One region of the Mesobacillus sp. MER 48 genome, then DNA from elsewhere that is predicted to be linked to it. Evidence: predicted binding sites of a transcription regulator. Region 1 holds the regulator's gene; the other holds the start of a gene.
The links. Region 1 encodes Rex, which represses fermentation and respiration genes when NADH is low (regulators of the CRP and FNR family bind a similar motif). Its sites were predicted from a motif close to TTGTGAAATATTTCACAA; they were not measured.
Positions count from the first base shown of each region.

Region 2: qoxA (cytochrome aa3 quinol oxidase subunit II) is a predicted target of Rex. The motif match lies at 2,076-2,093, and genes of this name have one in related genera.

Region 1 covers NZ_JAMAUR010000012.1:54,602-60,646, reverse strand. The annotation lists gene M3593_RS22415 (ABC-F family ATP-binding cassette domain-containing protein) at 156-2,084, opposite strand; gene moaC (cyclic pyranopterin monophosphate synthase MoaC) at 2,265-2,759, shown strand; gene M3593_RS22405 (redox-sensing transcriptional repressor Rex) at 2,785-3,441, shown strand; gene M3593_RS22400 (YdiK family protein) at 3,466-3,666, opposite strand; gene M3593_RS22395 (CPBP family intramembrane glutamic endopeptidase) at 3,670-4,401, opposite strand; gene M3593_RS22390 (GNAT family N-acetyltransferase) at 4,642-5,169, shown strand; gene groES (co-chaperone GroES) at 5,354-5,638, shown strand; gene M3593_RS22380 (hypothetical protein) at 5,689-5,892, shown strand; gene groL (chaperonin GroEL) at 5,936-6,045, shown strand, end outside.
Region 2 covers NZ_JAMAUR010000001.1:6,892-12,936, forward strand. The annotation lists gene qoxB (cytochrome aa3 quinol oxidase subunit I) at 1-1,032, opposite strand, end outside; gene qoxA (cytochrome aa3 quinol oxidase subunit II) at 1,022-2,026, opposite strand; gene M3593_RS00055 (hypothetical protein) at 2,332-2,496, opposite strand; gene M3593_RS00060 (oxidoreductase) at 2,630-3,523, shown strand; gene M3593_RS00065 (hypothetical protein) at 3,710-3,937, shown strand; gene adhE (bifunctional acetaldehyde-CoA/alcohol dehydrogenase) at 4,065-6,045, shown strand, end outside.

The DNA.
Region 1 (6,045 bases):
TGCGAATAAAAACAGCATTTTTGCTATTAAATACACCGTTTTTGCGCACAAACCAAATCATTAGTAAACAATCCACAACTTTCTGTGGATAACCATCATCAATAAGTTTTCACATACAAAAAAACCGGACACATTCATGCCCGGTTTTTCCAAACTTACGCCAATTCTGTCCACTCTTCCATCAGTTCGTCGAGTTTTTCCTTGGCTTTTTCGATTTTAGAATTGATTTCTCCTGCTTTTTCGTGATCCTGGAATACTTCGGGGTCACAAAGCAATTCTTCATATTCTGCAACTTCTGTCTCGAGCTTATCGATCAACGCTTCGACCTCTTCCATACGCCGTTTGCGCTGGCGCTCGAGCTTCTTTGCCTCTTTATCCTGCTGATAGGAGGTCTTGTCCTGTTTGACTGATTCGGTGACTATGCCAGCTGCTATGGCCGCCTGTCTGGCCAGTTCCTCAAGTTCTTCCTGCTCTAACTTCTTCTCGACATAATAATCATAATCACCTAGATATTCTGTTGCCCCACTACGATCGAGCTCAAGGACCTTGGTAGCGATCCTGTTGATAAAGTAACGGTCGTGGGAGACGAACAGGATGGTGCCTGGATAATCGATCAAGGCGTTCTCAAGCACTTCCTTGCTGTCCAGGTCCAGATGGTTTGTCGGTTCATCCAAAATTAGGAAATTGGACTTTTGCAGCATCAGCTTGGCTAGTGCCAACCGTGCTTTTTCACCGCCGCTCAGGGTGTAGACGATTTTTAACACATCATCGCCTGAAAAAAGGAAATTGCCCAATACGGTGCGGATTTCCTTTTCCGATTTCAGTGGATACTCGTCCCACAGTTCATTTAAAACTTTTTTATTCGAGCTCAGCTCTGCCTGTTCCTGATCGTAATAGCCGATTGAGACATTTGAGCCGTACTGAATATTGCCGGTAATCGAAGGCAGTTTTTCGACGATTGTTTTTAGTAAGGTCGATTTTCCGACGCCGTTTGGCCCAACAAGTGCAGTACTGTCGCCACGCGAAAGGTTAAAAGAGATATTTTCGGATACGGCTTCATTCTGATAGCCGACAGCAAGTGTATTTACCTTCAGGACGTCATTCCCGCTCTGGCGTTCAATCTGGAAGCTGAAGGAAGCTGACTTTTCATCTCCCATCGGCCTGTCCATCCGATCGATTTTCTCGAGTTGTTTCCGGCGGCTCTGGGCCCGTTTCGTTGTCGAGGCCCTGGCAAGGTTCCGCTGGATAAAATCCTGCAGCTTGGAGATTTCATCCTGCTGCTTTTCATATAACTTCAGGTCGCGCTCGTAATTTGCTGCTTTTTGTTCTAAATATGAGCTGTAATTGCCCGGGAACTTCGTCAGCTGGTGACGGGAGATTTCGTATACCTGGTTCACAACCTTATCAAGGAAATAACGGTCGTGTGAAACAATCAGAATCGCACCGGCATAACCCTGTAGGTACTGTTCAAGCCAGGATAGCGTGTCGATGTCCAGATGGTTGGTCGGTTCGTCAAGAATCAAAATATCAGGACGTGTCAATAACAGCTTGGCGAGCGCAAGCCTTGTTTTCTGTCCTCCGCTTAAAGTGGAGATTTTTGTGGAATAATCAAAAGACTGGAAGTTCAGGCCGTGCAGGACCGAGCGGATGTCAGCTTCGTACTGATAGCCGCCTTTTTCTTTGAACTGGACCTGCAAAACGTCATAATCCTTCAATACTCTTTCATACTCGGACTCGTTCGACAGAATGTTAGGATCAGACATTTTTTCCTCAAGCCGGCGCAGGTCTTTTTCCATGCTGTGCAGATGATCAAAAACGGCCAGCATTTCATCCCAAATACTTTTCTCGGATTCCAGCCCGGTATTCTGGGCAAGATAGCCGATTGATGTTCCTTTCGGGCGGATGATCTCGCCGCCGTCATGGGATTCATAGCCGGCAATGATTTTCAGGAGGGTTGATTTCCCAGCCCCGTTCCGGCCGACAAGAGCAACACGATCATTGGTCTGTATTTCAAACTTGATATTCGATAAAATAAGATCAGCCGCAAAATATTTTGATAGCTGATTGACTTGTAATAGAATCATTATTTTTCACCTCTAATGCCTTAGGGATAGTGTAACCCAATCCTATTGGCTCGGCAATATGTGCGGCCTGCTACAGGCGGTAAGGCAGAAAAATTTCATCTTCTATATGTGAAGATAGAAACAAAGTTCACACACAAGTTTGTGAAAATAGTGTATTATTTGGTTGAAAGGAGCTTGAAGATGGCAGAATTTACGCATTTTAATGAAGAGGGAAGAGCGAAGATGGTCGATGTCAGTGAAAAACCTGAGACGGTCCGTACGGCAGTCGCCCATTCAAGCATTACCGTTAATGAAGATATATATGTAAGGATTACTGAAAATAAGATGAAAAAAGGTGATGTCCTGGCAGTCGCGCAGGTTGCTGGCATCATGGCAGCCAAGAAGACGTCCGAAATCATTCCGATGTGCCATCCGATTCCATTAACAGGAATTGACCTTTCGTTTGAATGGGAGCAAAATGGAAATGATTATATTTTAAATATCGCTGCAGCAGTTAAAACAAAAGGGAATACAGGGGTAGAAATGGAAGCGTTAACAGCAGCATCAGCATGCGCGCTGACTGTTTATGATATGTGCAAGGCCGTTGACAAAGGCATGGTGATCGGCAAAACCTATCTTGTGGAGAAAACTGGCGGGAAAAACGGCGATTTTAAGAGAGATGAGAAGTTAAAATAGAATACGAACAGGTGGAGGATGGAGAATGACGAATGATGCTATGAAGATTCCGCAGGCAACTGCAAAACGCTTGCCGCTGTATTACCGATTTTTATTGAACTTGCATTCTTCAGGCAAGCAGAGGGTATCGTCCGCGGAACTGAGTGAAGCGGTAAAAGTGGATTCGGCTACGATCAGAAGGGACTTTTCCTATTTCGGGGCTTTGGGTAAAAAGGGTTACGGCTACAATGTGAATTACCTGCTGACTTTTTTCCGAAAGACGCTCGACCAGGATGAACTCACGAAGGTTGCGCTGATCGGTGTTGGTAATTTAGGAACGGCGTTTTTGAATTATAATTTTTCCAAAAACAATAATACAAAAATTCAAATTGCCTTCGATGTCGACCTGGATAAGGTTGGGACGCAGATTGGCGATGTACCTGTCTATCACATGGATGACCTCGATAAAGTTGTTGTCGAGGAAGGCATCCAGGTGGCGATCCTGACCGTGCCGTCAGCGGTAGCACAGCCGATTACGGACAGACTGGTACAGGCGAATGTGAAGGGGATCCTGAATTTTACGCCCGCGAGGCTGAATGTACCGTCTTCAATCAGGATCCATCATATTGATCTGGCAGTAGAATTGCAATCATTGATTTATTTCTTGAAGCATTATCCGACAGACAGTGATTCTGAAGAATAAAAAATGGCTCCTTCGATGAAGGAGCTATTTTTTATCCATTTGTTTCAGTTTGAAATGGAACAGGATCATTCTGATGCCGGAACCGAAATCGAACGTTGCGAGCAGGACGAGCAAATAACTGAAAAATCCCCAGCCTGTATCGTTGACATTTTGGATGGCGAAATAGGTGAATAAGCTGCCTAACAAGATGTAGACAATGCCTGAAAACATAGGCGATTGCTTCATGACTTAAAATCCCCCAATAAAGCTTTGTATTTTCTCTGCTTCTTTTATCATTCTCTCAATGTCTTCCCTGAATACGGATTGAAGCAGTACAACCATTGTATTCATTGTAACATGGGCGATGATCGGCACGATGATCCGCTTTGTTTTTACATAAAGGAAGGCAAACGTAAAGCCCATCGCAGAGTATAGGATCACATGCTCCGGCTCCATATGGGCCAGTGCGAATATGACGGAACTGATCAAGGCTGCTAAGAAAAAGTTCATTTTCCTGTGCAGACTGCCAAAAATAATCTTCCTGAAGACGATTTCCTCCAAAATCGGACCGATGATCGAGCTGACGAGAATCACAACCGGAAACCTTTCAATCAGTTTGATGATTTCCTGAGTATTCTCCGAGCCCATCTCAATTCCAAGCATGCTTTCGATGCTGCCTGCAATCGACTGCGCGAACAAGGCCAGGAATACCCCGGCGAAAGCCCAGGCAGCCGAACTTGCCGGCGAAGATACTTCACGCAAATCAGCATTTATGGTTCTTTCCTTCCTTAAAATCAGCAGGATGATCAGAAGAGTCAGTGAAAAGCTGATCACAAGCCAGTATGGAATCGCAAGGGTTTGCATTTCATCAAGGCTTTTTCCCATCGCAGCACCGATGAAAGCAATGATTGGGACACCGACCAGGCTTGAAAGCTGCATAACAATATAGGCAATAATGACGTACCAGTATTCTTTTTTCAATCGAAAAAACTCCTTAATAATGCAGAAATGTATGTTCTGAAATTTTACGTAATAATATGCTGGCCTGTAAAATAAAATACGGGGATAGCTTTGCTTATCTATACACTCTCTATATTCTACTAGTAAATGATTTGAAAGTTCAAATTGTAGGGTCAGGATGAAAAAGTTGGTTGTTCGAACTTAGTATTCCCTGACTACCAGATACTTGTTAAGGTGAATTAAAAATGATTGGAGGTCCAAATGATTTATTTGGAAACATCCCGACTGATTTTGCGCGACTGGTTAAGCGCAGATTTAGAGCACTTTTGCAAAATGAATGCAGACCCGGATGTGATGAATTATTTTCCTCGTGTTTTATCCTCGGCAGAAACTGAGAGATTTTATCAGGCGATTCTTGCCGAGTTCAAAGAATACGGCTTTGGGTTATATGCGGTTGAAGAGAAGAGAACAAAAGAGTTCATTGGATTCATAGGGTTTCACAGGGCAACATTCGAATCAGATTTTACCCCGTGCATCGAAATTGGCTGGAGGCTGAAGAAAAATGCCTGGGGCCAAGGTTATGCAACAGAAGGTGCCAGGGCCTGTTTGGAATATGGATTCAAGAACCTGGGCTTTAGCGAGGTCGTCAGTTTTACAGCAGAAATCAATAAACCCTCTGTCAATGTCATGAAAAAAATCGGCATGAAACCTGTTAAAACATTTCTTCACCCAAGAGTGGATCAGGATAGTCCGCTGAAGAAGCACGTCCTCTACCAAACCAGGAAGTGACGCCGTCAGCAGAGATTTCACCAGCATTCGACACCATCAGGACCCTCGTGAATTTTCATGAAAAATTTTAGCTTCACGCTTGCAAAAAAAATAGAGATTCATTATTATATAAATTGTGTTAGCACTCTATTGAGGCGAGTGCTAATAAAAAAAATCTACATATAATTTGAGGAGGTTGTTTCACTTGATCAAGCCACTAGGAGATCGCATTATTATCGAGCTTGTTGAGTCTGAAGAAAAAACTGCAAGCGGTATCGTTTTACCCGACACAGCGAAAGAAAAACCTCAAGAAGGTAAAGTCGTAGCTGTTGGAACTGGCCGTGTACTTGAAAACGGTGAGCGCGTTGCTCTTGAAGTTGAAGTCGGAAACCGCATTATCTTCTCAAAATACGCAGGAACAGAAGTGAAGTACCAGGGAACTGAGTACCTGATCCTACGTGAAAACGACATTCTAGCAATAGTGGAATAGAATAGCGGAAGCGCCTTGGTCAGGCCCGACAAGCGCTGGAGGGCCTGGAAGTGAAGTCGCTCTTTGACTTCATTGCCAGGACCGAAATCGATATGTATAGCCGACTGTTCAGAAACGCAGAAACTGGAGACTCAGACAAAGAAGCGCTTTTTGCTTCTGCCGGCGGAGTTGAAGTTTCGGAGTTTCTAGGAGGCGACACTAAACAATCGTCTCGAGGGACTAGGCGCTGGATCTGGACACTAACAAAAATGTAGTGGGTTAACATATTCATTAAAATTCTGAGGAGGTTTTTCTACAATGGCAAAAGAAATTAAGTTCAGTGAAGAAGCACGCCGCGCGATGCTTCGCGGAGTAGATTCTCTTGCAAATGCAGTAAAAGTAACTCTTGGACCAAAAGGACGCAACGT
Region 2 (6,045 bases), on a different contig from region 1:
GAAGAACGAGTTCACTGCGGCATTATTGCCCATAGTGAAGAAGTGGTGAACCCAAACAAGCATACTCAAGACAGATATCATTACAATGGAGATAACCATTGATTTATAACCGTAAAGCGTTTTGCGGGCGAACGTTGAGATAATATCTGACAGCATTCCGAAGGCTGGCAGAACGACAATATAAACTTCAGGGTGTCCCCATAACCAGAACAGGTTTGCCCAGAGCATGTCCATACCGCCTCCGGAAATCGTGAAGAAGTGAGTCCCGAATGTGCGGTCAAATGTCATCAATGCAAGTGCTACCGTAAAAATAGGGAAGCTCGCCACAATGATGATTGATGTAATGAATGATGTCCAGGTGAACATCGGCATTTTCATCAAGGTCATGCCTTTGGTTCTCATTTTTAACACTGTGACAACAAAGTTAATACCAGTCATCAAAGTACCGGCACCAGCAATTTGCAGGGCCACAGCATAGAAGTTATTCCCTATGCCCGGACTGAATTCTTTCCCGGCAAGAGGGAAGTAAGAAGTCCAGCCTGCATCTGGTGAACCACCGATAATGAATGAAATGTTAAAGAGCGCAGCACCGCTCACAGTCAGCCAGAAGCTAAGTGCGTTCAGCTGTGGGAAAGCAACATCGCGAGCGCCAATCTGCAATGGAACCGCAAAGTTCATGAGACCGATCAGCAGCGGCATCGCCACAAACAGGATCATGATGACACCGTGAGTTGTAAAGACTTCATTATAATGCTGTGCATTCAGGAATTCATTTTCAGGAACTGCCGTCTGGCCTTTCATCATCAATCCGTCAATACCACCGCGGAAAAACATCACGACACCAAGCAGGATATACATGATCCCAATTTTCTTGTGATCAACGGTTGTCAGCCATTCAGTCCAAAGGTAATTCCATTTTTTAAAGTAAGTGATTCCTGCTATGGCACCAACTAGCGTCAGAGCAATACCTATCTGTGATGCAAAAATCAGTGGATCGCCGGTTACGAAAAATTCATCCCATTTAATGCCCACTGTGCTCACCTCCGTGAGAATCCTCAGTTTCTGATTCTTTATGATTCATAGTTTCAGAGTCGTTTCCGTCTTTATTTTTGTAATTATTCTCGTCCTCAAAAATCTTTCCTGGCCAGCCATGTCCTCTGTCATACATTTCAGGGTTGGTGTAATTCTTTGAGTGAGGATCTGAATGATCGACCCATTCAAGATGCGTATTTGAGAACGTCTTCCGGCCAAAGTGTGATGGCTCAAGCATTTTTTCATACTCTTCAAGAGTCATTTTTGGTGCCGTTTCCTTTACGTCCTTAATCCATTGGTCGAAATCTTCCTGCGTCTGGGAAAGTACTTCGAATTCCATTCCTGCATAGCCCTGGCCATTGAAGTTAGTATTTCGGCCTACATATGAGCCAGGATTGTCAGCGACTAGGTATAACTGGGTCTCGGCATGGGCCATGGAATACTTTTGCCCGCCAAGCGCAGGTATCCAGAAGCTCTGCATCGTTCCGGCTGAAGTCAGCTTAAAGTCGATCGGACGGTCTTCAGGGATGTTCACATAGTTGACTGTCTCGATTCCTTGTTCTGGGTAGCTGAAGATCCATTTCCAGTCAGCGGACGTTACATTAATGACAAGCGGTTCTTTATCTTCGTAGCCTTTAGGTATTTCATCTATAGCATAAATTGTTTTGACAGTTGGGATGGTCAAAGCAACGATAATCAAAATTGGAATCACAGTCCAAATAATTTCCAATACTGTGCTGCCGTGTTCTTCAGGCGGCTCATAATCCATATTGTTTTTTCGCTCACGGTACTTCCAGACAATGAAAGCGAAAAGCCCGAATACAACCACTGTAACAAGCAGCATCAAAGCAATCGAAAAGTTGATTAGCTCAAGAATTTGCCTGGCGATTGGTCCCTCAGGGTTAAATACCACCATATTGTTTTCACAGCCGCTAAGCAACAGCATAGCCATGATCGAGGTGAGGGAGACCAAAAAAAGTTTTGATTTCTTCATCACTGCAGCTCCTTTCAAATTTCAACCTTGTTCATTTTATCACAAACTTATGTTCATTTGTTCACAATGTTGTCAAAAGTAAGCCGAAAATGAACGGTAAGTTGTGGCAAAAAAGGTGTGATAAATATCACACTGCTTTATTTGTAATCATTCTAACATGGAAATTGTTACGGATTTAAAGACAAATGTGAACAAATTATGAAAACAAAAAATGTCATCTTCGTGAATTTCGAACGGCAGATATTGACGAAAAAAAAACAGGGCCATATTGCAGGCCCTGTAAAGGTACTTCTTTTGTTTCTATTTTAAGATATCCTGTATGTTTCGATATAGGTCTCCAATGCTGGATGGAATTCTTTTTCGTAATGGGCAGATGGACAAACTTTTACAATAATTGTTTTGCTCTCAAGTTGTTTTTTCACTTTGAGGGTTGCGTCGCAGCGTGGGCATTTCTCTTTAAAAAAATTCATAGTTTGCACCTCCTATAATCCCTATGTGTTTAGTATGAATTAAAAGTGGTTATTTTTCAATGGTTAATAAGCCCAACTATGGTACGATGAAAGTGGAATGTGATCTGGTATTAATCGGAGTAGAGGTGTCAAAATGTTATTAGAGAATTTAACAGGAAAAAAGGCCATCATCACTGGTGCAAACAGTGGAATTGGCTATGAGGCTGCAAAGGACCTTTCTTCAAAAGGAGCATTTGTCATCCTGGCTGTTAGGAACATGGAAAAGGGCAAGGGAGCAGCAGAAGGCATCCTTCAGCGAAATCCCCAGGCAAAAATAAAACTTATGAAGCTTGATCTGGCAGACTTGCAAAGTGTCCGCGATTTCACCGAAGTCTTTATGAAAGAATTCGATTCTCTGGATCTTTTAATCAATAATGCCGGAGTCATGATTCCGCCTTATGGAAAGACTAAGGATGGTTTTGAACTTCAGTTTGGCAGCAATCACCTTGGTCATTTTGCGTTAACGGGACTCCTTTTGCCGATTTTAAAAACAACCTCCGAATCCAGAGTGGTGACTTTAAGCAGTATCGCCCATAGAGGAGCCAAAATAGATTTTGACAATTTAGATGGCTCAAAAGGTTATAAAGCTATGAAGTTTTATGGACAAAGTAAGCTGGCCAACCTTTTATTCGCCAAAGAGCTGGATAACCGTTTCAAACAGCATGGAATGGAGAGCATCAGTATTGCATGCCATCCGGGAATTTCAAATACGAATTTATTCCATTTAGGTAAAGGCGAAACTCCTGCATTCATGAAAGGGATGGTCAAATTCTTTTCCCAGCCTGCTGAAAAGGGAGCTGACCCAACCATTTATGCTGCTACTGAAGAAAGCCTGCAGGGCGGTGAATATATCGGCCCAAATGGAAGAGGGAATCGCAAGGGGAATCCAGCAATTGAAATTCCAGCAGCCGGTGTGTACAACAAGGAGACCATGGAAAAATTGTGGACAGTTTCTGAAGAATTAACAAATGTTAGATATACCTTTTAAAGGCTCTGATAACAGAGTCTTTTATTATATTAATATAATATTAATCGTGTAAGCGCTAACATATTCACTGAGATTGTCGTTATTCTAATTGGTATTTTATAGTTCATATATTGTTCAATATTTCACAAACTATTATTGTTTTATTGTGCTAATCTTTAAATAGAAAGAAGAAAAGGAGTGATTGAAATGATGTACTGCGAATTCAAACCATTCTCCACCGATACTGAGACCTATTCACAGGCAATGCTTGAGGAGCTGATCGGTGATGAATTCGAAGCAATGATGTTTAAGGATGATGAGAGAATTCCAGCCTATATCTGGACAATCAATTTTGTGGTTATTGTCAAAAGAAGTACGAAATTTCTAACAGACATCAGCTTTGAAAAAATCCCCAGGAATCCAGTTTGCGAGTGATTTTTTTTACAAACATTTGTAAAATACTTCACAAACAGAAGCTTTTTATTTACCCTTAAACAAAAAATATGTACTCATGGATAGCAAATTGAACAATCCTCCCAATTTCTTAAGGAGGTCCAGAAAAATGGGCACAGTTGAAAAAGTGGTTAAATCGCAACCTTCCGTTGCTGAAATGATTGATGGTTTAGTCGTGAAGGGATTGAACGCCTTAACAAAAATGCGTGAGCTTGATCAGGAAGCAGTAAACCAGATTGTGAAGGAAATGGCGCTGGCAGGACTAGATCAACATATGCCTCTCGCAAAGATGGCAGTTGAAGAAACAAAACGCGGAGTTTATGAAGACAAGATTATCAAGAACATGTTTGCTACTGAATATGTTTACCACAATATCAAGTATGATAAAACAGCTGGCATCATTGATGAAAATGACCATGAAGGCATGATTACCATTGCTGAGCCAGTTGGTGTGATTGCCGGAGTGACTCCTGTTACCAACCCAACCTCGACAACGATGTTCAAGGCCCTGATTTCCATCAAGACACGTAACCCAATCATTTTCGCCTTCCATCCATCTGCTCAAAAATGCAGCAGTGAAGCGGCAAAAATTCTCCGGGATGCAGCCATTAAGGCAGGAGCTCCTGAAGACTGTGTGCAATGGATCGAAAAGCCTTCGCTTGAAGCCACTCAGGCTTTGATGAACCATCCTAAGATTTCGATGATTTTGGCTACCGGCGGTGCAGGAATGGTGAAATCAGCATACAGTTCAGGCAAGCCCGCATTGGGCGTTGGTCCGGGCAATGTCCCTTGTTATATTGAACGGACAGCAAATGTGAAGAGGGCTGTCAATGATCTGATTTTATCCAAAACATTCGACAATGGGATGATTTGTGCTTCTGAGCAGGCAGTTATCATAGATAAGGAAATCTATCACGAGGTCAAATCTGAAATGGTTGCGAACAGCTGCTACTTTTTAAATGAGGAAGAAAGGATAAAAGTAGAAAAGCTTGTCATCAATGAACATTCCTGTGCAGTGAATGCTGATATAGTGGGAATGCCAGCACACAGAATTGCTGAAATGGCAGGCGTAGCAGTGCCGGAAGAGACAAAAATCCTTGTAGCCGAGCTTAAGGGTGTGGGGCCGCAATATCCTTTGTCACGTGAAAAATTGAGCCCGGTATTGGCTTGCTATAAAGTGAACGGAACGGAAGAAGGGCTGAAGCGTGCGGAAGAAATGCTGGAGTTCGGCGGCCTGGGCCATTCCGCTGTAATCCACTCGACAAGTGATGAGATTATAAAGTCATTTGGTCTGCGAATGAAGGCAGGGCGTATTATTGTCAATGCACCATCATCACAGGGCGCAATCGGCGATATCTATAATGCCTATCTTCCATCCCTGACCCTTGGCTGCGGAACATATGGAGGCAACTCGGTTTCCACAAATGTCGGTGCAGTCAACCTAATCAATGTGAAAAAAGTAGCGAGAAGGAATGTGAATATGCAGTGGTTTAAAGTGCCTTCTAAAATCTATTTTGAGAAGAACTCTACACAATACCTGGCAAAAATGCCTAAAATATCGAAGGCCTTCATTGTTACAGATCCAGGAATGGTAAAGCTTGGCTATGTAGATAAAGTTCTCTATCACTTAAGAAAGCGTCCGGATTATGTCCACTGTGAAATATTCTCAGAAGTTGAACCAGATCCGTCAATTGAAACCGTGATGAAAGGTGCCGAAATGATGGCGAGCTTCCAGCCGGATGTCATCATTGCTCTAGGCGGAGGGTCGGCCATGGACGCAGCGAAGGGGATGTGGCTGTTTTATGAATATCCAGAGGCGGACTTCCATGGGTTGAAGCAGAAATTCCTTGATATTCGCAAGCGAATTGTCAAATACCCACAGCTTGGCCGCAAAGCGCAATTTGTTGCCATTCCGACAACCTCGGGAACAGGGTCTGAAGTGACCTCTTTCTCGGTTATCACTGATAAAAAGGCGAACATCAAATATCCGCTCGCTGATTATGAGTTGACACCTGATGTGGCGATCGTCGACCCGCAATTTGTCATGACAGTGCCAAAGCATATTACTGCCGATACTGGAATGGACGTTC